2 linked regions of the Tistrella bauzanensis genome follow. The protein of the gene in region 1 interacts with the protein of each later gene in a pairwise test. Links are inferred from orthologs where the notes say so. Each region holds a gene or a part of one and is shown on either strand. Other genes may lie near its edges. The genes, in order: IEW15_RS21735 and IEW15_RS05605.

Region 1 (13,712 bases):
AAGGTGTTCCATGCCGCCCGCCAGGATGTGGAAATCTTCCTGCTGCTGTTCGGCGCCGTGCCGACGCCGATGTTCGACACCCAGGTGGCCGCGATGGTCTGCGGCTTCGGCGAAAGCGTCGGTTATGAAACCCTGGTGAACAAGCTGGCCCGGGCCAGCATCGACAAGTCATCCCGCTTCACCGACTGGTCGCGGCGCCCGCTGACGGAGAAGCAGGCGACCTATGCCCTGGCCGACGTCACCCATCTGCGCACTGTGTACGAGAAGCTGGCCAGGCTTCTGGAAGACAGCGGCCGCGAGGAATGGCTCGACGAGGAAATGGCGACGCTGAACGCCGCCGAAACCTATGAGACCAAGCCTGACGTGGCCTGGGAGCGTATCCGGACCCGCAGCCTCGACCGGCGCTTTCTGGGACTGGTGCGTGAACTTGGCGCCTGGCGCGAGCGTCAGGCGCAGTCGCGCAACGTGCCCCGCACCTTCATCACCAAGGACGAGACGCTACTGGAGATGGCCTCCAGTCAGCCGAAGACGGTCGATGATCTGAGGCGGGTCCGTGGCCTGCCGAAATGGGCGACCGAGGGTGCCGGCGGCGAGGAGGTGCTGTCCTGCATCGCCCGCGCCCTGGCCGAGCCCAAAGGCGACCTGCCCGACCGGGAGCCGCCGCGCGATCTGCCCCGGGGCCTTGGGCCGCTGATCGAACTGCTGAAGGTTCTGCTGAAGATGAAGAGCGAGGAGCACGGCGTCGCCCGCACGCTGATCGCCTCGCAGGATGACCTGGAAATGCTGGCGATCGACGGCCCCACCGCCCCCATTGCCGCCCTGAAGGGCTGGCGCCATGAGGTGTTCGGCGAAGACGCGCTGCGGCTGCTGTCGGGCGACGTCGCCCTTGGCGCCCGTGGGCGGTCGATCGCGGTGCTGTCGTTGTCGGGCGAGGAAGCCGTGCTGCAATCGACCCGTCGCAAGCAGCGCAAGCGCAAGCTGCGCAAGGATGACGACACCACCGATGCCGGCGACGGCCCGGCCGATGGCACCGATGACGCCGGCACGATATCCGCCGACATCGCCGCAGATTGACACCCCCGAAGCCGACCGCCGGCCCATGACAAGACCGGTTCAGGGCATCACATCCAGATCAGGCATCGCCAGATGAGGCATCGACTGACAGGATCAATGTCGCGACGCCGGCCGGCGGTTCGGCCAGAGTGAAGACCTGCGTGGCCGGTCTGCGACCCCGGCGAGGCGCATCCCCGGCAATGCCCGCGGCAGTCAGGCGGCCATGTGCCGCCCGAGCGTCGGCCACGCGCCAGCACAGCCCCCAGAACCGATGTGGCGGTGGTGGGTTGATCTGAGTATCGGCGGGCGGATCCGTCGCTCCTGCCATCGATTGAACGACCTCGACGATGCTGTCGCCGCAGCGGAAGAACAGCATCCGTGCGCCCCAGGACGGATTGGCCCGGTCAAGCCTGAGGTCGAGCCCCAGCCTGCCGCCCAGCACCGCCACCGCGTGGGTGACGTCATTGGTGCGGATAACGACATGATCCAGGCCGATGACCGCACCCGGTTCGCCGCCGGTCCGGTCGATGCCGGTCTGGTCGATGGTCGCGTCGGTCAGGGTACCGACCTCTGCCTGCACCAGATGCACGCCCAGCCCCCCGGCAGCCGAGGGCGACAGCCGCAGCAGACCGTTTTCGGTCGCCATGGTGTGGTCGATCGCAAGCCCGCGCCGGTCGGCCAGCACCGCCGCCCGCGACAGGTCATCGACGGCAAAGCCCACTGCCGACAATCCGTCGGGGGCGTCGCCGCGGCCGGGCATCAGCCTGACCGCCAGCCGGCCGACCTGAAAGCAGGTCAGCGCCGCTGTCGCAATGATCGGGGCCCGGTCGAAGAGCGTCGCGTAAAGATTTGTGGCGGCATCAAGATCGGTGGCCACTATCTCGACATGGGCAAGACCGGTGATCATCCTGGCTCCACCTCGTCGTGAGGCCCCACCTCGTCGTGACGCCCCACCTCGTCGTGACGCCCCACCTCGTCGTGACGCCCCACCTCGTCGTGACGATTGCCGGACGCCGGCGCCGGGGGCGGACCGGCATCGGTCGTTTGATGATCCAGAATGCCGCGGGCCAGCGCCACGGTCACCGGTCGGTGCTCGGCCAGCGCCGTCTGGTCGATCGCATCCACCAGGCGGCGTGCGGCATCGAATGACCGCTCCATATGCACCGCCAACCAGCGGATGACATCCTCGCCGACCCGAAGCTGCCGGTCGGCGAACAGCTTCACCAGCAGCGCCATCAGCAGGGCATCATCGGGCGGCCCCACCCGTACCGCCGGTGCGGCCCGCAGCCGCGATGCCAGATCCGGCAGCGCCAAGGGCCAGCGGGCCGGCGGCTCGATGCCGGTCAGCAGCAAGGTGCCGCCGATGGCCGCAAGATGATTATAGAGGTGGAACAGTGCTGCCTCGTCGACGCCGGTTGCCTCGCCCAGATCCTCGACCAGCACGGCGCGCGCATCGTTCAGCAGATCGGATGGCGCGGTATCGGCGGTCAGTCGCGCAGGCGTGATCTCGACGGCGCTGCTCACCGCCTGCCACACCCGCGCCAGATGGGTCTTGCCGCAGCCCGCCGGTCCGTGAATGGCCAGTGCCGGCCCGGGCCATGCCGGCCAGCGGTCCAGCCAGGCCACGGCGTCGGCGTTGGACGGCGCCACCAGGAAATCCTCCCGCCCCAATGCCGGACGAAGCGTCAGGTCCAGCGGCAGTTGGGCGGGGCGTCGGATCAATGGCCGGTCTCCGGGCTGCGGGTCGCATCGATGACGGTACCGTCAACCATGGACTGGTCGATGGCCGGGCGTGGATCATAGAGCGCACTGGCAAGATACCGCTCCAGCGCATAGCGCACCAGAACCGCCACACACACCGCCGCCGGAAGCGCCACCAGAACGCCGACAAGCCCGAACAGCGCCCCCCCCACCATCAGGGCGAAGATGATCCAGACCGGATGCAGCCCCACGCGATTGCCGACCAGCGGTGGCTGCAGCAGGGTCTCGATCCCCTGCCCGGCCAGAAAGATGGCGCCGGCGGCGATGACATGCCAGTCGGTGCCGAACTGCAGCAGCGCGAAGCCCACCGACAGCGCGAAGCCGCTGATGAAGCCGACGAACGGCACAAAGGACAGAATGCCCGCCGCCATGCCGATCGGCACCGCCAGATCCAGCCCGATCACCACCAGGCCCAGCGAATACCAGGTTCCCAGAATCAGGCACAGCAAGGTCTGGCCACGCACCAGGCCGGCGATTCCGCGATCCATGTCCTTGGCCAGACGCCGCACCACGTCGCGGCCAGCCACCGGCACCCAGCCATCGATACGGGCAATCATCGTATCCCAGTCGCGCAGCAGGTAAAAGCTGACGACCGGCGTGATCAGCATCAGCGACACGATATTGGCGATCGACATCACCGAATTCATCAGCCCGGTGAGCACGCTGGCGATCATGCCGGCGGCGCGCGACCCCTCGCCCTCGGCCGTGGCGAACATACCCTGAATGCGTTCGGCCACCTCTGGCGGCAGGCGCCGCCACAGAAGATCCAGTTGCGGCAGTACCTCCTCGCGCACCAGCCTCACATATTCCGGCAGCCGGTCGATGAAGTCACCGATCCGGCTTTGAACATAGGGGGCCAGCACCGCCAGCCCGACCACCAGGGCGCCGAAGAAGAGAATGGTCACCACCCAGGTGGCCGCCATCCGGCCCAACCCCACGGTCTCGACGCGATCGACCAGCGGGTCCAGGAAATAGGCAACCAGCAGCCCGGCCACGAATGGCAGCAGCACACCGCCCAGCAGCCACAGGCTGCCGATCAGCACCACCACGAAAATCGCCCAGAACAGCGTACGCGCGCTTCGGCTCATGCTCCGTCCCTTCAGGCGCCGGGCGGTTGGTCGCCGGGCGTGTCATCATGTCGCCCGGCATGGCGCAACCAGCGCACCAGATAGCCCATGCCGGATAATGCGGTGGTCGCGGCCACGACCACCATCAGCAGATCGATCACTGTCTGCCAGTGCCTGTGGTTCAACACCGCGTCACCGGGCAGCAATGCCCCCGCCATGGCCAGCACGGCCAGCGCCATCGCGATCTGCGCCGTGGTATTCACCTTGCTGGTTCGCGAGGGGCTGATGGCGAGGGGCTGGCCCACGGTCTGCCCCAGCATCACACCACCCACGATCATCAGGTCACGAAACACCACCGCCATCACCAGCCATACCGGCAGCCAGTTCTGCCAGCCGAGGGCGACGAAGGTGCCGGAGATCAGCAGTTTGTCGGCCAGCGGGTCCAGCCAGGTACCAAGCCTTGTGCGGGCATCGAAGCGCCGGGCGATCCAGCCATCGACCGCATCGGACGCGCCGGCGACCAGGAACAGCCAGAAGGCTTCAGTCATAAAGCCGCGCAGCACCAGCCAGACGATGACCGGCACGGTCAGAATCCGTGCGGTCGTGATCAGATTGGGCAGCTGGCGCAGCCCGCCGGCCATTGCAGCCTCAGCCGCCGGCGCCGGTCGCGCGCGGCGGCACCGAGCCGACAGGCGCCGCCTGCCCGACCGGCGGTGTCTGGCCCGTCTCCGCACCGACCGGCAGCCCTCGACCGGTCGGCGCTGCCGGCTGACCGGCCGGCGCCACGGAGGCCGGCGCGGCGGTTCCGGGTGCCACCGACCCGACCGGCACGCCGCTCGCCCCCGCCGGGTTGCGGATGCGATCGACCAGTTCCCAATCGGTACCAAGCGGTATCAGCGCCAGACTCTGCCGGGTCAACGCGGCCTGCAGGCCATCACGATCACCATAATACCGGATGCTGACCTCGGCGCCCCTGTTCGACAGCAACCGCTCATCGACCGCCTCGATCATCGCCAGCGCCGACAAGCGCCGGCGGATTTCCGCCCAGACCGACAGATTGCCGAACCGGACCACAGCATCGAGCGAGTCGCGCCGGCTGTAGTCGACCAGATTGGTCGCCCGCCAGCCGCTGCGGGCCTGATCGAGTAGCTGAGCAACCACCGTTTCGGCCGCAGCCCCCTCGCCGCCGTCCCCTGCCAGGGGTGCGGTGGCGGTGAGGACCGTGCCGTCGGTTCCCGTCAGCCGGCCTTCGAGCTGGCCGCCGACAACGCGCCCCTCGGCGATCCATACCGCCTCGGCGTCGTACCGCGCGGCCAGGGCGTCCTGGGCCGCCGGATCGGACAAGGCCGCGCCATCGGCCGGCAGGGCCTGCCGGTCGGCCAGATCGCCCAAGGGCACCAGCATCGGGATCAGACCGCCGCGACCGACCGCCGTCTCCCATGCGCCACGCCACCAGCCGTCATCCCAGAAGCTGCCGCCGTCATAGCGCAACACTGGCACCACCAGCGACAGGCCCTTATCCGCCGCGGCGAAGGCAATGCCGGCATTGCGCAGCAGCCCGCGCACGCCCTCGGCATCGAACCGCACGGTCAGGGTGGCCCGATAGCGCTGCGGCGCCACCGCCTCGTTCGCCACATCGATCGACCGCACCAGCCGCAGCAACTGCTCGTTGCCGGGCCTGGGCAGCCGGTCGTGGTCGCGCGGATCGGTCATGCCGCGGAGCAGCAGATCGAGCGCGCGGCTCTGGCCGACATCCAGCGCCTTTTCCCGCGCGGCATTGGCATTGGCCGCGGTCTCATCGACCGCGACTCCATCCTGGGTATAGATCTCGTTGTTCCGGCCCTGGGCCAGGGCTGGCTGTGCCGCCAGAACCCCGATCATGATCAGGGCAAGGGTCACGGCCATGACGCCCTGCAAGGCCCGCCGGGCAAGGGGTGCGGCAGGGCTGGCCAGGGGTCTGATGGTCGAGCGGCCGCGGACAGCGTGGCCTGGCTGCATTGCTAGCATTGCAAACGCCGATCGTTGCAGTATGTTCACCGCGCCGGACCGCCCGCCGGGCCGCCCGCCGTTCATTCGACGGCAACTCTAGTCGAGAGCCGGCGCGCTGAAAACCATCTCGCCCGGAAATCCGCTTCACGACATCGACGGCGGCCGCCTTTATGCGCCCCCGAAGCGTGAGACAGGATCCCGGGCCCCGCACCAGAGGCGATGCCTTCGATGAGCGACGACCGCACCGCAGACCCCGCCGCCGCCGCGGCCCCGGAAGCCCGCGACCGCTATCGCGACGCCGGCGTCGACATCGACGCGGGCAATGCGCTGGTCGACCGGATCAAGCCCGCCGCCGCCCGTACCAAACGCGCCGGCGTCGCCGGCGGCATCGGCGGCTTCGGCGCGCTGTTCGACCTGAAAGCCGCCGGTTTCACCGACCCGATCCTGGTGTCGTCCACCGACGGCGTCGGCACCAAGCTGAAGATCGCTGAAGCGGCTGGCCGCCACGACACGATCGGCATCGATCTGGTCGCCATGTGCGTCAACGACCTGGTGGTCCAGGGCGCCGAGCCGCTGTTCTTCCTGGACTATTTCGCGACCGGCAAGCTGTCGGTGCCGCTGGCCGCCGCCGTGGTCGAGGGTATCGCCGAAGGCTGCGCCCAGGCTGGCTGCGCGCTGGTCGGCGGCGAGACCGCCGAGATGCCGGGGCTGTATGCCGGCAGCGATTACGATCTGGCCGGTTTCTCGGTGGGTGCCGCCGAACGCGGCACCCTGCTGCCACGCGCCGATGTCGGCGCCGGTGACGTGGTCATCGGCATGGCGTCGTCCGGCGTGCATTCGAACGGCTATTCCCTGGTCCGCAAGCTGGTCGCCGATGGCGGCTTCGACTATGCGGCCCCGGCACCGTTCGAGACCACGGCCACGAGCCTGGGCGAGGCGCTGCTGACGCCGACCCGGATCTATGTGAAGGCGCTGATGCCGGAAATCCGCGCCGGCCGCGTGAAGGCCCTGGCCCACATCACCGGCGGCGGCCTGCTTGAAAACATTCCGCGCGTGCTGCCGGATGGCGTCGGCGCCGATCTGGACGCCGCCGCCTGGACCCTGCCGCCGGTCTTCGGCTGGCTGGCCGCGACCGGTGGTCTGACCGGCCATGAACTGGCCCGCACCTTCAACTGCGGCATCGGCATGATCGTGGTGGTCGCGGCCGCCGATGCCGATGCGGTGATCGCCGGGCTGGCCGCCGCGGGCGAGACCGCTGGCGTCATCGGGCGGCTGGCACCGCGCGCCACGGGCGACGCCCTGGTCGTGATCGATCATATGGAGACCGCATGGCCAAGCGTGACGTCGCCGTCCTGATTTCAGGATCGGGCAGCAATCTTCAGGCATTGATCGACGCGGTCGCGGCCGACCCCGACCACCCTGCCCGCATCCGGCTGGTGATCTCGAACCGGCCGGGCGTCAAGGGGCTGGATCGGGCGGCGGCAGCCGGCATCGAGGCGATCGTCATCGAGCACAAGCACTTCCACGACCGCGCCGGCTTCGACGCGGCGCTCGACGAGGCGCTGCGCGCCCGTGGCATCCAGCTTGTCTGCCTTGCAGGCTTCATGCGCATCCTGACCGCGCCCTTCGTCGAGGCCTGGACCGGCCGGATGCTCAACATCCATCCCTCGCTCCTGCCCGCCTTCAAGGGGGCCCATGCGATCGATGACGCGCTGGCCGCCGGTGTGCGGGTCACCGGCGTGACGGTCCATTATGTCGTGCCGGAAATGGATGCCGGGCCGATCGTCATTCAGGCGGCGGTACCGGTTCAGCCGAATGACGATGCGGCCAGCCTGGCGCGCCGCATCCATACCGCCGAGCACCGCATCTATCCGGCGGCGCTGCGCTGGGCGGCAGCCGGCCATGTCAGCCTTGGCGATGACGGCCGCACCCGGTATTCAGGCCCCGCTGTGGCGGTGAACGCGGTGCTGATCTCGCCGCCGGCGATCGGCTGACACGGCGCCCCGCCACCACAGAACAAACCCACCATGGAACGAACCCGCGACAGACCAAAGAAAACGGGCCGTCCGGGATGATACCGGACGGCCCGTCTTCATATCGGCGCTGAAACCGGCGCGAGGCCGATCAGCCGACGATTTCGGTCTGGGCGAAGAAATAGGCGATCTCGTTGGCGGCGTTCTCGGCCGAATCCGAACCGTGCACCGAATTCGCCTCGATCGACTCGGCGAAATCCTTGCGGATGGTGCCCTCGGCGGCATTGGCCGGGTTGGTGGCGCCCATGATCTCGCGGTTGGCGGCAACCGCGTTGTCGCCTTCCAGCACCTGCACGACCACCGGACCCGAGATCATGAAGCTGACCAGATCGTTGAAGAAGGGGCGCTCGGCATGCACGGCATAGAAGCCCTCGGCCTGCGCCTTGGTCAGTTGCAGGCGCTTCTGCGCCACGATGCGCAGACCGCGGCCCTCGAAGCGGGCGTTGATCTGGCCGGTCAGGTTGCGGCGGGTGGCGTCGGGCTTGATGATCGACAGGGTGCGCTCGGTGGCCATTGTCTCGAACTCGTTTCTACGATGCAGGAGGAAACGGCGCGGCCGATCGATGACGGGCGGGCTGCGCCGACGGGTCTCCGCGGTTCCTCCCCGTCACACTCGTTCGGGGCCTGGGCCCGTTCGGAGCCGCCGGGGATTGAAAAGCCGCGATCGAGCGGGCTTATAACGGTTTCCCGGCCGCGCGGCAACCACCGCTCCGTGACGCCCCTGTCGCAATGCAATATGAGGCCTCTGCAGGCTCGTGACAGAGGCTCTCCGTCATGCTATGTGATCGCGCATGCTGCACATCAATGATCTCGTCTATCGCATCGAGGGTCGCCCGCTGTTCGAGGGTGCGACACTTGCCATCTCCGAAGGCCAGAAGCTTGGTCTTGTCGGCCCGAACGGTGCTGGCAAATCGACGCTGCTGCGCCTGATCCGTGGCGAGATCAGTCCGGATGCCGGATCGATCGTGCTGCGCCCCGGCGCCCGCATGGCATCGGTCGCCCAGGAGGCGCCCGGCGGCGCCGACAGCGCGGTCGAGCATGTTCTGGGCGCGCTGCCGGAACGGTCGGAGCTGCTGGCCAGGCTGGTCGTCGCCGAAGAGGCGCATGACGGCATGGCGCAGGCGGAGATCCATGCGCGTCTGGCGGAAATCGGCGCCCATGCCGAGCCGTCGCGGGCCGCCCGCATCCTGTCGGGGCTGGGCTTCAACGAGGCCATGCAGGCCGCGGCCTGCTCCAGCTTCTCAGGCGGCTGGCGGATGCGGATCGCGCTGGCCCGGACCTTGTTCGCCAATGCCGATGTGCTGCTGCTGGACGAACCCACCAACCATCTGGATCTCGAAGCCACGATGTGGCTGGAGAGCCATCTGGCGACCTATCCCGGCACGCTGATCGTGGTCAGCCATGATCGCGATCTGCTGAACGCCGTCACCGATCGCATCGCCCATGTCGATGGCGGCAAGCTGGTGGCGTATCGCGGCAATTTCGACCAGTTCCTGCGCCAGCGGGCGGAACGCCGCGAGCATGCCGCCAAGGCGGTCGTGCGGGTGGAGGCGGAGCGCAAGAAGCTGCAGGCCTTCATCGACCGCTTCCGCGCCAAAGCGACCAAGGCCGCCCAGGCCCAGAGCCGGGTGAAGGCGCTGGAGCGGCTGGGATCGGCCGATGCACCGCCGCGCGCCTATGAGGTGGCGTTCTCGTTTCCCTCACCGGAAACACTGGCACCGCCGCTGCTCGCGATCGACGATGTGACATTGGGCTATGGCGACGCGCCGCCGGTGCTGCGCGGGATCAATCTGCGCATCGATCAGGACGACCGCATCGCCCTGCTGGGCGCCAACGGCAACGGCAAGTCGACACTGATGAAGCTGCTGGCCGGGCGGCTGGAGCCCCGCCACGGACGCATGGTGCGGCCGTCAAAGCTGCGGATCGGCTATTTCGCCCAGCACCAGACCGACGAGTTGATCGCCGGCGACACCGCATTTCAACACATGAAGCGGGTGATGCCCGGCGTCCATGATGCCAAGGTTCGCGCGCAGCTCGGCCGCTTCGGTCTGGCCCAGGCGCGTGGCGACACGGCGGTGGAGCAGTTGTCGGGCGGCGAGAAAGCGCGTCTGCTGTTCGCGCTGGTCACCCGCGATGCACCGCATCTGCTGTTGCTGGACGAGCCGACCAACCATCTGGACATCGAGGCGCGCGACGCGCTGATCGAGGCGGTGAACGAATACACCGGCGCCGTGGTGTTCATCGCCCATGACCGACGGATGGTGGAACTGGCGGCCGAACGGTTGTGGCTGGTCGCCGATGGCCGCTGCAAGCCCTATGAAGGCGACCTCGACGACTATCGTAAGCTGCTGCTGGAAACCGCGCGCGTGGCGCCGGATCGTGGCGGTGCCGCCACCGATGCCGAGGCCAAGGCCAATAAGCGCGATCAGCGCCGCGCCGCGGCTGAGCGTCGCGAAAAACTGAAGCCGCTCAAGAACCTGATCAGTAAGGCGGAGAATGAGGTCGAACGCCTGACCCGGGAACGCGACCGGCTGGCGGCCCTGCTGGCCGACCCGACCTTCTATGACGGCCCCCCGGCCGATGTGGCACGCGCCACGCGTGAGAAGGGCCAGGTGGACAGCAAGCTCGCCGCCGCCGAGGAACGCTGGCTGGCCGCCCTCGATACCTATGAACGCGCCGAAAGCGACGCGATGGCCGACGCCTGACCGCTGATCGGCCGACATCCCGTCGGCCCGCGACTGTCAGCCGATCAGACGCGCGAGCCGTGCCACCGCCGCATCGGCTGCGCGCTCGGGCAGGGCCGCGAACCCCAGAATCAGCCCGGGCCGGCGCCGCGCATCCGACAGAAAATGCGGCGCCAGCGCCGAACCACGCATACCGGCGCGAGCCATCGCCGCCGCCAGGGCAACATCATCGGTGCCGGCGGGCAGGTGCAGCACCAGCGACATGCCGCCGGCGCCGGCGCTGATGGCCATGCCGCGCCCTGGCTGCGGGGCGATGACCCGGCGCTCGATGGCCTCGATCACCGCTGCGCGCCGCCGCGTATAAAGTGCGCGCATCCGTCGGACATGGCGGCCCAGATGGCCATCGGTCATGAAACGGGCCAGGGCCGGTTGCAGCACCAGGGCCGATGGCGGCCCCAGCGCGCGCAGCCCCTCGGCGAAACGAGCGACATGCCCCTCCGGCACCACCAGATACCCAAGGCGAATACCCGGCGCCAGAACCTTGGAAAAGCTGCCGATATAGATCGTGCGCCCATGGCCGTCCAGGCCCTGGAGCGACGGGATCGGCCGCCCGGCATAGCGGAACTCGCTGTCGTAATCATCCTCGATGATCCAGCCGCCCTGTGCCGCCGCACGGTCGATCAGCCGCAGCCTGCGGGCCAGCGGCAGGGTCATCCCCAACGGGTATTGATGCGAGGGCGTCAGAATGCAACTGCGGGCCGCGGGCGCCATCGCCTCGGCCGCATCGGGGTCGAAGCCGTCGGCATCCAGCGGCACCGGCACCGGCCGCGCGCCGATCAGGCCCAAGGCGGTCCTGATGCCGCGATAGCCCGGGTCTTCCACCCAGACCGGTTCGTCACGACCGATGACCATCCGGCAGGCAAGATCCAGTGCCTGCTGGGCACCTGCTGTGATCAGCACCCGCGCGGGGGTCGCGATCACCGCCCGCGTCGCCACCAGATGTGCGGCAACGGCCTGGCGCAGAACCAGCGCACCGGCGGGATCGGCAACCGCCAGGGCGTCGGTCCCGCCAGCTTTCATGCCATGGACGAGCGCCCGGTTCCATGCCGCCAACGGAAACTGATCAAGCGCGCCGATGCCTTCGGCAAAGACCGGCGGCGGCCAGCCCGCCGGCATCCCCGCTGCCGGTGCAACTGCCGATGCCGGTGCCGGGGGTGCCGACGACATGGCGGAGCGGGGCGGTGACAACGCCAACTGGGAATCGGGCAGATCGGCCGAGACCCTGGTCCCATCGCCGATGCGCGCGGTCAGATAGCCTTCCGCCACCAGTTGCTCATAGGCGCCGACAACTGTGCCCCGGGCGACACCAAGGGCCGCGGCAAGACTGCGGCTGGCCGGCAGACGCGCGCCCGGTGCCAGACGGCCGGCCAGAATCGCGTCGCGCAACGCGCCATACAACCCCTGCCCCACGCCGGCGGCCAGCGGGTCGCGCAGGCTGGAGGACCGATCCGGCCAATGGGGAAGCAGGGCAGCGAGGTCGGCAGCGAGGTCGGTCTCATGCGTTTTCGAAGATTGGTCCATTCATAGATCTCATATTTGGATCATTAGATCAGACCAATCATCTCATAGGCTGCGCCATAACACCACACGCCGCCATGAACGGACCACCCCATGACCATTGATACCGATCTGCCACCCGCGCCACCGGTCCCGCCTCTCGGGTCGACGCCCCGGACGACCCTGACGCGGTTGCCCGACCGGGCGGCAACCGACCGGGCGATGCTGAACGACCTGCTCGACGAGGCACTTCTCGCCCATATCGCCTTCGCCGACGATGGTCAGCCGGTGGTGCTGCCGATCGCCTGCTGGCGCGCGGGCGACCATCTGTACATCCACGGAGCCCGCAAGACCCGGTTCATGCAGGTGCTCGCCGACGGCGCCCCCGCCTCGGTCGCCGTGACGGTGCTGGATGGGCTGGTCATCGCCCGCTCGACCTTCAATCACTCCATGAACTATCGATCGGCCATCATCTTCGGACGGTTCGAGCCGGTCGACGATCCGGTCGCGAAAGCGGCCGCCCTGGATGCCTTCATGCGTCATGTGGTGCCGGGCCGCGACCCGCATGAGCCACGCCCCGGCTCGGATCAGGAACTGAAAGCCACCCACGTGCTCCGGATCGCCCTCGACGAGGTATCGGTGAAGTGGCGGGCCGGCCCGCCGGGTGATCAGCCACAGGACATGGACCGGCCGGTCTGGGCCGGTGTTGTGCCGCTGGCGCTGACGGCGGGGACGCCGATCACCGCGCCCTCCGCCGCCACCCGCCCGGTGCCGCCGGAATTTGCCGCCTATCGCCGCCCATCCGGGTGTGCCAGAGGCTGAGAGTCGCAGACTGCGACTGCGTCTTAAAACCGCCTCACGCAAAATGCATTGCAAACTGCGTGGGGCCGCCTTGCCACCCCTTTGCCGCGACAGCACTCGGTAAGCACAAGTCAGCAGCAATCGCGATGGAGTGCCAATGAATAACCGGCCGCGTCAGTCATCGCCCCTCACCTTCGATTGGATCTTGAAAAATTGATTCTGAAAATATCATATATAGATATGAACTCCCGCACCGACATCGCGTCATCTGAAAAGATGGAGGGTGGATATGACTGATATTGAAGCGGTCCTTCGTAACAACCGGATAACCACTGCGGAAATCATATACTATATGCCGGATCATCCTATGGTTCTGCAGAGCCTTGTCTGGCAGTTTCTGGATCTGGCGCCGCGATTTCCAAAGTTACAGGCTTTCCTGCAGTTCTGGACACGCGAGATAGAGGGGGCAATTCATTCGGTGACTGTGGCCAATGCGGCCCTGGCGGCCCCGGCCAAATGGCGTCATCTCGACGGGGTCTGGCGGCTGCAATAAGGCCGTCCTGTGGCGATGGTGGCGCGGGATTTGCTTACCGTCTTCGCCATCGCAACAGATGACGGTGCATGCCGCGATGGATACCGATCTGCGCGGCACCCGCGGCCGGAAGGCGGCAATGACCGGAGATCGACAGCAGGGTGAAACCGGCCCGCGACCGCTTCTGCCGGTGCCCCCCCCTAAGCACTATGCGTGGCTGCGCCCGGCAGCCCTG
Region 2 (14,992 bases), on another replicon or contig:
GATCGAGGAGGTCGCCCATGCGACCCCTGAGAAGATCATCAAGGTTCCGGTCGACGTCATCACCGGCATGCAGCCCTTCCACGCCCGCAAGATCGCCTATGGCCTCGGCCTTGAAGGCAAGCAGGTGTCGGTGGCGACCAAGTTCATGCTGGCCATGTATCAGGCCGTGATCGGCACCGATGCGAGCATCGTCGAGATCAACCCGCTGGTCGTGACCGGCGCGGGCGACGTGATCGCGCTGGACGCCAAGATGAACTTCGACGACAACGCGCTGTTCCGTCACAAGGACATCGAGGATCTTCGCGACGAGAGTGAGGAAGATCCGTCGGAGCTGGAAGCCTCGCGCCACGCGCTGAACTATATCAAGCTGGATGGTAATATCGGCTGCATGGTCAATGGCGCGGGCCTGGCCATGGCGACCATGGACATCATCAAGCTGTATGGCGGCGAGCCGGCGAACTTCCTGGACGTCGGCGGCGGCGCCACGCGTGAGCGGGTGACGACGGCGTTCAAGCTGATCCTGTCGGATCCGAACGTCGAAGGCATTCTTGTTAACATCTTCGGCGGTATCATGCGTTGCGACGTGATCGCCGAGGGTGTGGTCGCCGCCGCGCGTGAGATCAGCCTTCAGGTTCCGCTGGTGGTTCGTCTCGAAGGCACCAATGTCGAGAAGGGCAAGGCGATCCTGGCCAATTCGGGCCTGCCGATCATGTCCGCCGACGACCTGGCGGATGCTGCCGAAAAGATCGTGAAAGCCGTGAAGGAGGCCGCCTGACCATGGCCGTTCTCGTCAATTCTGAGACCAAGGTCATCTGCCAGGGCTTCACCGGCCAGCAGGGGACTTTCCATTCCGAGCAGGCCATTGCCTATGGCACCCGCATGGTTGGCGGCGTGACCCCGGGCAAGGGCGGCACCACCCATCTGGATCTGCCGGTGTTCGACACCGTCGCCGATGCGGTGGAGCGGACCGGCGCCGACGCCTCGGTGATCTATGTGCCGCCGCCGTATGCGGCCGATGCGATCCTTGAGGCGATCGACGCCGAGGTCCGTCTGGTCGTTTGCATCACGGAAGGCATTCCGGTGCTGGACATGGTGCGGGTGAAGCGGGCGCTGGAGCGGTCGTCGACCCGGCTGATCGGCCCCAATTGCCCCGGCGTTATCACACCCGGCGAATGCAAGATCGGTATCATGCCGGGCCACATCCACCAGCGTGGCAAGATCGGGATCGTCTCCCGCTCGGGCACGTTGACTTATGAGGCCGTGGCGCAGACCACCGCGGCGGGCCTCGGTCAGTCGACCTGCATCGGCATCGGCGGCGATCCGATCAACGGCACGAACTTCATCGACGCGCTCGACCTGTTCCTGAAAGACCCCGAGACCGAGGCGATCATCATGATCGGCGAAATCGGCGGTTCCGAGGAAGAGGATGCCGCCGAGTTCCTGAAGCAGTCCAAGGTGAAGAAGCCGACCGTCGGTTTCATCGCCGGTCGGACCGCCCCTCCCGGCCGTCGTATGGGCCATGCCGGCGCCATCATCAGCGGCGGCAAGGGTGGTGCGGACGACAAGCTCGACGCGATGCGGTCCGCCGGCATCGTCGTTGCCCAATCGCCCGCGGCGCTTGGCAGCACCATGGTTCAGGTGCTCCGAGGCTGACGGATCTGTCACGAACCAGACCCAAACCTGGAGAGGGCGCCGCGTAAGCGGCGCTCCCAATGCTCAAGATGGCTGCGCAAAGCGAGCAACTTTCGTTCCTGTTCGGGAGCAACGGCGCCTTTATCGCCGATCTCTACGCGCGTTTCGTTCAGAACCCCTCGTCGGTCGATGAAAGCTGGCAGGGGTTCTTCGCCGATCTGGGCGACGAAGCCGCGTCCGTCCTCGCCGAAGTGCGGGGCGCCCCCTGGGCGCCCGGCATGGTGCCCGCGACGGCGACCAATGGCAGTGCCGAGACCCGGGGGTTCGTCGCACCCCTGGACGGCGCGACCGAACTGCGTGTCGGTCCGCTGAACGGCCAGGCCACCGAGATTTCGGGGGAACGTTCCGCGACGGTGGACAGCATCCGGCTGCTGATGCTGATCCGCGCCTATCGCGTGCGCGGCCATCTGGTGGCCAATCTGGACCCGCTGGGCCTGGAAGCGCCTACCGGCCATCCGGAACTGGACCCGGCCTCCTATGGCTTCAGCGATGCCGATCTGGACCGCACCTTCTATGTCGACGGCGTGCTGGGGCTGAGCAGCGCCACGCTGCGCGAGGTGCTGAACAAGCTGAACGCGACCTATTGCCGGACGGTCGGCGTCGAGTTCATGCATATTCAGTCGCCCGAACAGAAGGCATGGTTGCAGACCCGTATCGAGGCCGACCGCCCCGACCAGGCCTTCGACACCGAGACCCGCAAGCGGATCTTCGGCCAGGTCGTGATCGCCGAAGGCTTCGAGCGGTTCCTGAACATCAAATATACCGGCACCAAGCGTTTTTCGCTGGAAGGCGGCGAAGGCCTGATCCCGGCGCTGGAAGCGATCCTTGAGCGCGGGTCGGATCTGGGCTGCGAGGAAGTCGTCCTCGGCATGCCGCATCGCGGGCGTCTGAACGTGCTGACCGCGGTGATGGGCAAGTCGTTCACGGCGGTGTTCAACGAATTCAACGGCGGCTCGGCCACCCCTGAGGACGTTCAGGGCTCGGGCGACGTGAAGTATCATCTGGGCACGTCGGCCGACCGCACGCTGGCCAATGGCCGCACGGTGCATCTGTCGCTGACCGCCAATCCGTCGCATCTGGAAGCGGTGAACCCGGTCGTCGTCGGCAAGGCGCGCGCCAAGCAGATGCAGCGCGGCGATGCCGATCGCACCAAGGTGATGAGCATCCTGATGCATGGCGACGCGGCCTTCGCGGGCCAGGGCGTCGTGGCGGAATGCTTCGCGCTGTCGGAACTGAAGGGCTATCGCACCGGCGGCACGGTCCATGTGATCGTGAACAACCAGATCGGTTTCACCACCAGCCCGAAATACTCGCGCTCCTCGCCCTATCCGTCGGATGTGGCGAAGATGGTCGACGCGCCGGTGTTCCATGTGAATGGCGACGATCCGGAAGCGGTGGTCTATGTGTCGCGGCTGGCGGCTGAATTCCGCCAGACCTTCCACAAGGATGTCGTGCTCGATATCTTCTGCTATCGCCGCCACGGCCATAACGAGGCCGACGAGCCCTCGTTCACCCAGCCGCTGATGTATCGCAAGATCGCGCAGCACCCGACCCTGCTGCAGGTCTATGGCGACCGCATGGTCGGCGACGGCGTGATGACCCGTGACGAGGTCGATGGCGCGCTGAAGACTTTCCATCAGCAGCTTGAACAGGATCTGGAGCAGTCCAAGACCTATCGCCCCAACAAGGCCGACTGGTTCGAGGGCGTCTGGAAGGGCTATTCGCGCGCGCCGAACGACGACCGCCGCGGATCGACCGCGGTGTCGCTGGAACGGCTGCGCGAGATCGGCTTCAAGCTGACCGACAATCCGGAAACGGTGAACGTCCATCGCAAGATCCTGCGCCAGCTCGGCCAGAAGCGTGACGCGATCGAGAGCGGCGAGGGGATCGACTGGGCGCTGGGCGAATCGCTCGCCTTCGGCACCCTGCTGACCGAGGGCTATCCGGTGCGTCTGTCGGGCCAGGATGTCGGGCGCGGCACCTTCTCGCACCGCCATTCGGTGCTGATCGACCAGAAGACCGAAGACCGTTATATCCCGCTGAACAATCTGGGCGCCGCGGCGTCTTACGAGGTGGTCGACAGCCTGCTGTCGGAATATGCGGTGCTGGGCTTCGAATACGGCTATTCGATGGCCGAACCGAATGCCCTGGTGGTCTGGGAAGCGCAGTTCGGCGACTTCGTGAACGGCGCGCAGGTGATGATCGACCAGTTCATCTGCTCGGCGGAATCGAAGTGGCTGCGCATGTCGGGCCTGGTGATGCTGCTGCCGCATGGCTATGAGGGCCAGGGGCCGGAGCATTCCTCGGCGCGGCCTGAACGCTTCCTGCAGTTGTATGGCGAGGACAACATCCAGGTCGCCAACTGCACCACGCCGTCGAATTACTTCCACATCCTGCGTCGGCAGATCCACCGCAAGTTCCGCAAGCCGCTGATCATGATGACGCCGAAGTCGCTGCTGCGTCACAAGCTGGCGGTGTCGAAGCTGTCGGATATGGGCCCCGGCTCCAGCTTCCATCGGGTGCTGGGCGAAGTGGACCGGCTGCGTCATTCCGACAAGGTCCGTCGGGTGGTGCTGTGCACCGGCAAGCTCTATTACGACCTGCTGGAAGAGCGCCGCAACCGCGAGATCGACGATGTCGCGATCATCCGTGTGGAGCAGCTCGCCCCGTTCCCGGCAACCTCGATCGCCGAGGAACTGCGCCGCTATCCGAACGCGGATCTGGTCTGGGCACAGGAAGAGCCGAAGAATCAGGGCTACTGGTTCTTCATGAGCCCGCGTCTGGACGACCTGATCGACAGCATGGGTGCGGCCGGCAAGCGCGTGCGCTATGCCGGGCGGCCCGAGGCGGCGGCACCGGCCACCGGCTCGCACCACAAGCATGTTGCAGAGCAAAGGGCGCTGATCGACGACGCATTGGCAGGCTGATCGATGCAAGACCGGGCCGCATGACAGTCATGCGGCCCGGTTTGTGCGTTAATGCCTTGTCATCTGTGCGTGGATACGCCACCTAACCCCACGTGTGTAGCTTCCCGGCCACAAGGCCGGGACATGAACGAAATCGGGATCGTGATGAGCGTCGAGATCAAAGTTCCGAGCCTGGGCGAGTCGGTTACCGAAGCCACCATTGGCCAGTGGTTCAAGAAGGTCGGTGACCGCATCGAGGCCGACGAGCCGCTTGTGGAGCTGGAGACCGACAAGGTCACGCTCGAAGTCAATGCGCCGTCGGCCGGCGTGCTGACCGACATCATGGCCGAGGAAGGCGCGGACGTCGAAGTCGGCGCGCTGCTGGGCGTGATCGGCGAAGGTGAGGGCGCCGCCGCCAAGCCGGCCGAGGCCCCGAAGAAGGCCGAGGCCCCGAAGGCCGAAGCCCCGAAGGCCGAAGCCCCCAGGCCTGCTCCGGCAGCCGAGCCCGCGGCGGCCCAGGCTGAGAAGATCCTGTCGCCTGCCGCCCGCAAGGCCGCCGGTGATGCCGGCATCGATGCCGGGCAGGTCGAAGGCACCGGCCGTGACGGCCGGGTGATGAAGGATGATGTGCAGCGCGCTGCTGCGGCGAAGCCCGCGGCTGCTCCGGCACCGGCCGCGCCCAAGGCCTCGGCCCCGTCGGCACCCCAGCCGGCTGGTGAGCGCGAGACCCGCGTGCGCATGACCAAGCTGCGCCGCCGCATCGCCGAGCGCCTGAAGGATGCCCAGAACACCGCCGCGATCCTGACCACCTATAACGAGGTGGACATGACCCAGGTGATGGCGCTGCGCAGCCGCTATAAGGACGGGTTCGAGAAGAAGCACGGCGTGAAGCTGGGCTTCATGTCGTTCTTCGTGAAGGCGTCGATCGCGGCGCTGAAGGAATATCCGGCGGTCAACGCGCAGATCGACGGCGACGAGCTGGTCTACAAGAACCATTACGACGTCGGCGTGGCAGTGGGCACCGAACAGGGCCTGGTCGTGCCGGTGGTCCGCGATGCCGACCAGTTGTCCTTCGCCGGCGTGGAAGCCACCATCAACGCACTGGGCGTGAAGGCGCGCGATGGCAAGCTGACGATGGAAGAACTGACCGGCGGCACCTTCACCATCTCGAATGGTGGTGTCTATGGCTCGCTGATGTCGTCGCCGATCCTGAACCCGCCGCAGTCGGGCATTCTGGGCATGCACAAGATCCAGGACCGCCCGATGGCCGAGAAGGGCCAGGTGGTGATCCGTCCGATGATGTATCTGGCGCTGTCCTATGACCACCGGGTGATCGACGGCAAGGAAGCGGTCAGCTTCCTGGTGCGCGTGAAGGAGTGCATCGAGAACCCGGAGCGGCTGCTGTTCGATCTCTGATCGCCACAGCAATCCCCGCGACCGTATGAAGGATGCATGACATGAGCGACGCTCAGACCTATGACGTCGTCGTCATCGGCGGCGGCCCCGGTGGCTATATCGGCGCGATCCGCGCCGGCCAGCTTGGCCTGAAGGTGGCCTGCGTTGAAAAGCGTGGCGCCCTGGGCGGCACCTGCCTGAATGTCGGCTGCATTCCGTCGAAGGCCTTGTTGCAGTCGTCGGAACTCTATGTCGAAGCCAGCAAGGGCATGGCCGAGCACGGCGTCAAGGTCGGCGGGGTCGAACTTGACCTCGCCGCCATGATGGCGCGCAAGACCAAGGTCGTCACCCAGCTGACCGGCGGCATCGAGGGCCTGTTCAAGAAGAACAAGGTCGATTACGTGAAGGGCGCCGGCCGTCTGGTCGACGCCAACACGATCGAGGTGGCGCTGGCCGATGGCGGCACCACCACGCTGAAGACCCGCGAGGTGATCATCGCCACGGGATCGACCCATGTCGATCTGCCCGGCGTCGCCGTCGACGAGACGCGGATCGTCACCTCGACCGGCGCGCTGGAACTCGACAAGGTGCCGGGGCATCTGGTGGTGATCGGCGGCGGCGTCATCGGCCTGGAGCTTGGTTCGGTCTGGAGCCGTCTGGGCGCCAAGGTCACGGTCGTCGAGTATATGGACCGGATCACGCCCGAGATGGATGGCGAGGTCTCGAAGCAGTTGCAGCGGATTCTGGGCCGCCAGGGCCTGAAATTCCGGCTGTCGACCAAGGTCACGGCCGCGGATACCAGCGGCGACACGGTCAAGCTGACGGTTGAGCCGGCCAAGGGCGGCGAGGCCGAGACCATCGAGGCGGATGTGGTTCTGGTGTCGATCGGCCGCCGTCCCTATACCGAGGGGCTGGGCCTGGATGCGGTCGGCATCGCCACCGGCCCGCGCGGCCGGATCGAGGTCGACGACCATTTCCGCACCAATGTGCCCAACATCCGCGCCATCGGCGATGTGATCCACGGCCCGATGCTCGCCCACAAGGCCGAGGAAGAGGGCGTGATCGTCATGGAGATGATCGCCGGCCAGTCGGGTCATATCGACTATAACCTGATCCCCGGCGTGATCTACACCTGGCCGGAAGTGGCGAGTGTGGGGCGCACCGAGGAGCAGTTGAAGGCCGACGGCGTCGCCTATAAGCCCGGCAAGTTCCCGTTCTCGGCCAACAGCCGGGCGCGGGCGGTGGGCGATACCGACGGCTTCGTGAAGATCCTGGCCGATGCCGAGACCGACCGGATTCTGGGCGCCCATATCATCGGCCCCGATGCCGGCACGCTGATCGCCGAGCTGGTTCTGGCGATGGAGTTCAAGGCCAGCGCCGAGGACATCGCCCGCACCAGCCATGCCCATCCAACGCTTGAAGAAGCGGTGAAGGAAGCGGCACTGGCGGTGGATGGCCGCACGCTCAACATGTGACGCGGCCGGCCCCGGCGTTGGGGCCGCACCACGACACGACACATAAGGACACGCCCGGCAGCGGATCACCGCTGCCGGGCGTTTTCCGTTCAATGGCCGGGCTGACGGGTGGCGGCGCGGCGAAGCTCTTCTGATTTCACGTATAAGCGGGTATCGTCGCTGCCGGTTGCCACCCCGCCCGGCGCGGGGACGCGGCCGGGTGTAGAGATGATGTCTGGTGGAGGCAGGGGATAACAATATGCCAACCGGCCCCCGGAATGACGATGCGGCCCGTGGCCGCCGCCTGCTGGCGGCGGTGCTGACCGCGGCTGCCCTGATCATGGCACCGGCGGCAGGGGCGGCACCCACCGGTGCCGGTGACGGTGACGCGGGCGTGGTTGCCGCATCGCACGGCGCGCCGGCCCCGGATACGTCGCCAGAGTCGGATGTGCCATCAGAAGAGTCGGGCGTGCTGCCGGATGAGGACCTGCCGGCAGAGCTGGATGTCCCCGCCGAACTGGACACACCACCGGAAGCCGGCCGGTGGTCGCGGATCGCGCCCAAGAGCGGCCGGCTGATTTTCCGTGCGGCGCGCTATGGCGTCGACACGGCGCCGGACATTGCCCGCCATTACCTGCTGCCGGATGGCGAGGTGGCGGCGGAGGGCGCCTTCTGGGCGCCGTCGACCCAGGCCGAGCCCATGGCGGGCCTGTATCTGGGGGCGGTGGCGGCGGTGGAGGCGCGCGGGCCGACCCTGACCTTCGACCAGTTGTTCAGCTTCAAGGACGATCAGGGGTCGGTCGATCTGGCGGTGACGCCGCTGGCGGTGGTGCCGAGCCGGCTGGGCCCGCTGCCGGTGGACCGCTTCCGGGTGACCGAGCGCGATTGTATCGGCTTTCTGACGCCGATCGACCCGGCGGCGTTCGGCTATGCGGTGCCGGCTGCATCGGCGCGCCCCAGCCCCACACCTGCCGACAACTCCACACCTGCGGCTGGCCCATCCGGGACGACGCCGGTCCCCGATCCGTCCGGCGACCAGTTGCAGGTCGCGACCGCCATGGCGGCAGAGGCCGATGCCGGGGTGCCGCCGGCGGTGGCGGCCGGTTTCCACTGCCTTGAGCCGGGGCGGCGTTATGACGCCGATCTGGCGGCGGTGGTGGTGGGCTCGATCGGGGTTCTGGGCGAGGGGGCGCCGCCGCGCGCGCCGCTGGGTCGGCCGGTGCTGGTCGACATCGCCGTGCGGGCACTGCCGCAGATAACGGCTGGCGCCGCCGCCGGCGGTGCCGGCGACGATGCCCCACCCCCGGTGCAGGCACCGTTGGGTTTGTGGCGCGGGGTGGCCTATGTCACCGGCATCGGCATCGGCCTGCGTGCCGGGGCCGAGGGCCAGATGCTGATGCTGTTCGCCGGCCCCGATGCCGAGCGCGACGGACCGCGCCCGACCATCTGTCGTGGTAGCTGGCAGTTGGACAGCGTGGCCTATGAGCCGCCCCCGATCGGCCCGGAATGGGTGACCGACCCGCTGGACCCTATCCCGCTGGCCGGGAGCTGGAGCATGCTCTGCGATGGCCTGTTCGGCGATCTTCTGGGGCAGGTGGAGGGCCGGATGAACGGCCGGCTGCCCGACAGGCTGACGGTTACCGGGGCCAGCGCCGCCGGCAGCCGCGGTGTCGAGTTGATGCTTCCCGAATTCACGCCCGGCCCCTGAGATTGCGCCGGTTGCCGGCAATGCTCAAAGCTGGTGGGTCTTCAGATATGCTGTCAGAAGCCGGACAAGCTGGTCTTCCAGCCGGGTTTCGATATCCGCCGGAACATGCCCTTCCAGCAGGGCCCGGACCGGCCCAACCAGGGCGTTGAACGCGATCGTGCCGGTCAGGACCGGGTCGTCGAAGCCGGCGTCGGGGGCGCTGGCCAGCATCGCTGCGATCGCCGCCACCATGCGCGCCTGCATGGCCTTGGCCAGGGCGGGACCGCCGCGTTCGCGCGCCACCGCATACAGGGCCTTCGATTGCGCGGGGTCGCGCAGCTTCACGGCAAGAAAGGTGGTCACCAGGGCCGGGGCCATCTCGGCAACCGGTCTGCCGCGCTGGTCGCCACAGCATTGTTCGATGGTGCCGGCCACGTCGTCCAGATGCCGTTCCAGAACCGCTGACAACAGCGCGTCACGGTTCGGATAATACTGATACAGACTGCCGACTGACATGCCCGCGCGTTCGGCGATGCGGGTGGTGGTGCAGCGGCCCAGGCCCTCGCGGGTCAGAACCTGAATCGTGGCGGCATGCAGGGCCGCGATCGTTGCCGCCGATCGCGCCTGAACCGGGGTTTTTCTGGGGCTTAACGCTGCTGCGGTGGAGGCCATGGAAAGCGAATTCAAAAGCTGAAGGATCCTTCATATACTCGGCGGCGACCTGGAAGGCAAGACGTGGCAATGAAAGTGGATCTCTATGACCAGCCTTGACGATGCCGGCACATTCCTTCTTGGCGACCGCCGCGTGAAGCGGATCGGCTATGGCGCCATGCAATTGGCGGGCCCGGGCGTCTTCGGCCCTCCCAGAGACCGGGCGGCGGCACTGGCGGTGCTGCGCGAGGCCATCGAAGCGGGGGTCGATCATATCGACACCAGCGATTTCTATGGCCCCCATGTCACCAATCAGATCATCCGCGAGGCACTGCACCCGTATCCCCGCGATCTGACCATCGTGACCAAGATCGGGGCCCGACGCGGCGACGACGCCTCGTGGCAGCCGGATGTCTCGGCGGAAGCGCTGACCCGGGCGGTGCACGACAATCTCCGCAATCTGGGGCTGGATGTGCTGGATGTGGTCAATCTGCGGATCATGCTCGACGCGCATGGGCCGGCCGAGGGCTCGATCGAGGAACCACTGGCGGTTCTGGCCGGGCTGCAGCGCCAGGGGCTGGTGCGGGATATCGGTCTGAGCAACGTCACGGCCACGCAGGTGGCCGAAGCGCGCGAGATCGCGACCATCGTCTGCGTGCAGAACATGTACAACATCGCCCATCGCGGCGACGATGCCCTGATCGATCAGCTTGCCGGCGACGGTATCGCCTATGTGCCGTTCTTTCCGCTGGGCGGATTCTCGCCGCTGCAGTCATCGGTGCTGTCGGATGTGGCCGGCCAGCTCGGTGCCACGCCGATGCAGGTGGCGCTGGCCTGGCTGCTCCGCCGGTCGGCCAACGTCCTGCTGATTCCCGGCACCGCGTCGGTGGCGCATCTGCGTGAAAATCTGGCTGCCGCCGCGTTGGATCTGTCGGACGATATGCGTGCGGCGCTCGATCGGGTGGCCGGATAGACGCCGAGGGCGGTGGCTGAGACGCGAAACCGGCTCTGTCTCGCAGTTGCGGGCCGGAATGACGCGCTGCGGCGCATGTTTCTGCGTTGCCGCATGCGGCAGGTGGACAGGGGCCTGTCACCATGTTTAACGTGTCGGCGTATTCGCCGTCCCTGGCTGTGGTGATGTGGATGTGTCCGGCTTTTTAGCGGGCCGGTCTGGCTGCGGCGGCACGCCTTGTTGTCCATGACCTGTTCCGCCCCGTCGGACCGTTCGCGAGGAGCCTGTTGCCGATGAGTACGCTGGCTGCTGAGCTTGCCCGCATCGATCTGCTGTCGGATCTGCCGCGTACCGGCCTTGCCGCGGTGGCAGCGCAGGTGCGCACCGCGCGTCATGCTGCGGGCACCGTGGTGCTGGACGCCGATGACGGCACCAGCAATCGTGATGTTTTCCTGGTGCTCGACGGGGTGGTGGACATCATCAACTATGCCCTGACCGGCCGCGAGGTCTCGTTCGCGCGGATCGAGGCCGGAGGCTATTTCGGCGAGCTGTCGGCGATCGACGGCCTGCCGCGATCGGCCCGGGTGGTGGCGGCGACCGATTGTCGGCTGGCGGCCCTGTCGCCGCAGCTGTTCGACCGGCTGGTGACCGAACAGCCGACGGTGGCGCGCAAGGTGATGCTGCGCCTGACCCGGATCATCCGTGCCTGCGACGAACGGATCATGGATCTCAGCACCCTGCGGGCGGTGGAACGGGTGGCGGTGGAGATTCTGCGTCTGGCACGGCCGGTGGATGGCGGTGCCGCCATTCCCGGAAGCTGGGTGGTCGACCGGCTGCCGGCGCAGCGCGACATCGCCGCTCGGGTCGGCACCGCACGCGAAACCGTTGCCCGGGTGCTGTCGCAGCTTCAGGATGACGGCGTGGTGGAACGTCGCGGCCGCATGCTGGTGGTGCCCGATCGCATGCGCCTGCTGCGGGTTGCGGCCGGTGACCGGCCGGAAGCGCTGCTCGCCCGGTGATATGGCTGATACTGCCTCACATAGGCCAAAAATTGATCTGAACTGCAACTTACCGTCTATATTCGACGTGCTAGCATAACCTTGTTGCCACATGTCCCCGCGAAGCGGGACGGTTACGAGGGATGCGTCAAAGATGGCCTATGACATCAACCAGACCGTGTTCATGCTGAGCCTCGCGTCAAACGCTGTCGCCGGCATCAAGGCCACGACCTCCGGTTACGATACCGAACTTGTCGACTACATGGCCGCCGGGCTGAATGGCGGCACCTTGCAGGATCTGTCGTCCACCGGTGCCTTCGCCGCCTATCAGGGGCCGGCCTGGACCGGGTTCTTCGCGAAAACCAATGCCGAACTGGCGGGTGGCGACTGGCAGGTGGTGTGGGGGCCCTGCGTGTGGGTGGCGCCCCTGAAGGCCGGCGCGAAGCTGCTGTCGCTCTATGCGACCAATTCGATGTATGTCGCCTGGAGCCCCTCGCTCGCGACCTATGTTGTGGCGATCGCCGCCACCAATGCCGCCAATCTGATGGACTGGATCGACGAGGATTTCGACGTCTACGCCCATGATACCGCGACATGGCCGCCCCAGATCCCGTTCACGGTCAAGCGTCACGACGTGTTGCCGGCCACCACCCCGCAGATCTCGGCCGGCACCGCCACCGGCATCAGCGCCCTGCTGGGCATGACCGATCCGGTTCAAGGCAGCCTGAAATCCTTCCTGGCCTCGAAGGCCGATGGCGGGTCGACGCTGTGGTTCACCGGCCACAGCCTGGCAGGCGCCCTGTCGCCGACGCTTGCCTTCTATCTCTATCCCGATCCGACCAGCAGCGGCTGGGGGGCGATCAACCTGTTGCCCTCGGCCGGCGCCACGCCCGGCAATCAGGCCTGGCTGGATCTGTTCACCGCCGGCTATCCCGATGCCACCGACTACGTCAATCTGCACGACGTGGTGCCACGGGCCTGGAACATGCTGCCCAGCGTGATCGGCGACAAGGATGCCGCCGGCAACTATCCCAGCATCTTCGGCATGCTGGGATCGGGCACGATCAGTGTCGGCTATACCGTCTCCAGTCTGGTGCATTACATGGAGCGGCGGATCAAGGACATCACCTATGCCAACATCCCGCATCAGACCTTCGGCGCCGCCGATTTTTCAAGCAACTGGGGTCTGTTCACCTATACCGAGACCACCGATGCCCAGGGCTATACGCTGAAGACCGATCCGGTCTGGAACCCGTGGCCGGCCTTCACCGACGCCAATCCGGTGACCGCCCAGAACCCGCCGCAGCCGGGCAAGGCCACGGTGCTGGGCCAGATCGGCCGGCTGATCCTGGCCACCCATATCGACCAGTATTCGAATGAGCTGGGGGTCAGCGCGCCGCAGCTTCTGCCGGGCGTGCCGGCGGACTGGAAGCCGCATGATCCGGATATCGATACGGTTCTGGCACTGCTGCACGGCGATTGAAGCCGGGCTGTGGCCCGGCTGTCATGTCTGCGCCGATCCGCCGTCTGATTGCGGGCCCCCGTCTGATTGCGGGTCGTCGTCTGATTGCGGGTCGGGGCCATCCCCGCGCATCCGGGCGCGGGGATGGGCGGCGGTATAGGCGGCGATCATCCGTTCGGTGGCGACGGCGGTATAGCGCTGGGTGGTTGCCAGGCTTTCATGGCCCAGCAGATCCTGGATAACCCGCAGATCGGCGCCGCCATCCAGCAGATGGGTGGCGAAGCTGTGGCGCAGGGCATGGGGCGTGGCGCTGTCGTCCAGCCCCAGCGCTCGGCGGGCCGCGGCCATGTGGCGTTCGGCCACCGCCCGGTCCAGCCGGCCGCCGCGCAGGCCGGTGAAGATCGGCCGATCCGGCGTCTGAGGATGCGGACAGATGGCGCGATAGGCCTCCACCGCTTCGGTCACCGCCGCGATCAACGGCACGCGGCGTTGCTTGCCACCCTTGCCGCGCACGGTCAGTGCCGGCTGGCGGTCGCGCAGGCCCGGCCAGTCGCGGCCATCCAGGCCCAACGCCTCGCCGATGCGCAGCCCCGCCCCCCATAACAGGGCGAACAGCGCGCGTTCGCGGGCAGCGATCCAGGCGGGCCCTCCCTCGGCCGCCATCTCGGCGGCCAGCGCCGTCACCCGGCCGGCCTCGTCCGGCGTCATCGGCCGCGGTGCCGGGCGGGCATGTTTCGGGCTGCCGATGCCGGCCAGCCCCGGCGCTGGCAGACCATGCACCCGATCGATCCGGCGATAGAAACCGCGCACCACCGCCAGCGCGCGGGCGGTGGAGGCAGGCTTCAGCCCGGCTGAACGCCGGCTGGCCATCCAGGCGCGGAATCCTGAAATCTCGATCGCGGCCAGTGCCGGCAGATTGTCCAGTCCGCCGCTCCAGTCCTGGATGAAGGCCAGGAAGCCTTTGAGGTCGCGGTGATAGGCATCGATAGTGTTCGCCGCGGCGCGCCGTTCGGCCACCAGCCACCGATCCCAGTCGGCCACGGCGGCGGCGATGTCGGCGGGCAGGGTCAGGGCCGATGGCGCCGCGCCGTCGGCGCCGGCCACGGCATCGGTCGCGGCGCCGGTCAGCCGGCGGCGGGCCACAGCCGGGCCAGACATTGGGCGATCACCGCCGCCAGGAAATCCAGCAGATCGCTGGCCTGGCCGTCATGCCAGGTCGCTTCGCGGCTGTCGCCCAGCACCAGCAGCATCGGCGCCATGCCGGCACGCGGCTTCAGGCGCACGATCGCATCTGAGCGCACGGTCTCGGCACCGGTCCACAGCGGCGGGCGGTCGTCATCGGCGATGCGACCGCGCAGGCGAAGGTCGCGGCCGGCGCCGACCAGACGATCGACGCTGCCGCGCGGCAGGGCCAGCATGCCCGCCGGCAGGCCGGCCGGCTCGGCCTCGGTGGCAAGAAACGCCCGCTCGATGCCCAGAGCCTGCGGCAGGGCCTGAACCAGCAGATCGTTCAACCGGCCAAGGCTGCCGGCGCCGACCAGGGCAATCACCGAGGCCCGGACCCGGGTTTCGATGTCGGCATTGGCCTGAACCGTACCGATCAACCGCTTCTGGGTGCTGCGTATGTCGTCGACCGTGCGTGACAGCCGCTCGATCTGGAACCGTTGCATGTCGACAACGGCGTCGCCATGGCGGCGGCCCGGCAGGGTCAGCCCTTCGAGTGCGGCCGGATGGCGCTGGAAGAAATCCGGGTTGCGGGCGAGGTGTGCCAGCACGTCGGCGTCTTCGATCGGAC

Evidence for each region.
Region 2: the proteins of IEW15_RS21735 (region 1) and IEW15_RS05605 interact in binary tests that used the Escherichia coli proteins (3 or more experiments, as listed by UniProt). The link is inferred for Tistrella bauzanensis from one-to-one orthologs.

Annotation. Positions count from the first base shown.
Region 1 is NZ_BMDZ01000076.1:2,225-15,936, reverse strand. The notes cover bases 8,160-11,151. They hold IEW15_RS21735 (ABC-F family ATP-binding cassette domain-containing protein), read left to right. Parts: upstream 8,160-8,694; coding sequence 8,695-10,608; downstream 10,609-11,151. Other genes in these bases: pdxR (MocR-like pyridoxine biosynthesis transcription factor PdxR), read right to left, coding at 10,645-11,151; ndk (nucleoside-diphosphate kinase), read right to left, coding at 8,160-8,417. In the rest of the region: rnd (ribonuclease D), read left to right, coding at 1-1,074; IEW15_RS21775 (VOC family protein), read right to left, coding at 1,133-1,960; IEW15_RS21770 (HdaA/DnaA family protein), read right to left, coding at 1,957-2,775; IEW15_RS21765 (AI-2E family transporter), read right to left, coding at 2,772-3,902; IEW15_RS21760 (CDP-alcohol phosphatidyltransferase family protein), read right to left, coding at 3,914-4,522; IEW15_RS21755 (DUF2066 domain-containing protein), read right to left, coding at 4,530-5,786; purM (phosphoribosylformylglycinamidine cyclo-ligase), read left to right, coding at 6,099-7,226; purN (phosphoribosylglycinamide formyltransferase), read left to right, coding at 7,199-7,864; more of ndk, read right to left, coding at 7,995-8,159; more of pdxR, read right to left, coding at 11,152-12,168; IEW15_RS21725 (pyridoxamine 5'-phosphate oxidase family protein), read left to right, coding at 12,259-12,966; IEW15_RS21720 (Usg family protein), read left to right, coding at 13,235-13,498; IEW15_RS21715 (sensor histidine kinase), read left to right, coding at 13,617-13,712. UniProt on the Escherichia coli protein: Genetic data indicate it may be involved in ribosome assembly or function.
Region 2 is NZ_BMDZ01000008.1:71,613-86,604, forward strand. Bases 1,419-4,819 are described here. They hold IEW15_RS05605 (2-oxoglutarate dehydrogenase E1 component), read left to right. Parts: upstream 1,419-1,721; coding sequence 1,722-4,619; downstream 4,620-4,819. Other genes in these bases: sucD (succinate--CoA ligase subunit alpha), read left to right, coding at 1,419-1,653; odhB (2-oxoglutarate dehydrogenase complex dihydrolipoyllysine-residue succinyltransferase), read left to right, coding at 4,764-4,819. In the rest of the region: sucC (ADP-forming succinate--CoA ligase subunit beta), read left to right, coding at 1-775; more of sucD, read left to right, coding at 778-1,418; more of odhB, read left to right, coding at 4,820-6,014; lpdA (dihydrolipoyl dehydrogenase), read left to right, coding at 6,056-7,468; IEW15_RS05620 (hypothetical protein), read left to right, coding at 7,707-9,155; IEW15_RS05625 (TetR/AcrR family transcriptional regulator), read right to left, coding at 9,180-9,806; IEW15_RS05630 (aldo/keto reductase family oxidoreductase), read left to right, coding at 9,892-10,758; IEW15_RS05635 (Crp/Fnr family transcriptional regulator), read left to right, coding at 11,031-11,756; IEW15_RS05640 (lipase family protein), read left to right, coding at 11,890-13,218; IEW15_RS05645 (tyrosine recombinase XerC), read right to left, coding at 13,240-14,355; IEW15_RS05650 (DUF484 family protein), read right to left, coding at 14,322-14,992. UniProt on the Escherichia coli protein: E1 component of the 2-oxoglutarate dehydrogenase (OGDH) complex which catalyzes the decarboxylation of 2-oxoglutarate, the first step in the conversion of 2-oxoglutarate to succinyl-CoA and CO(2).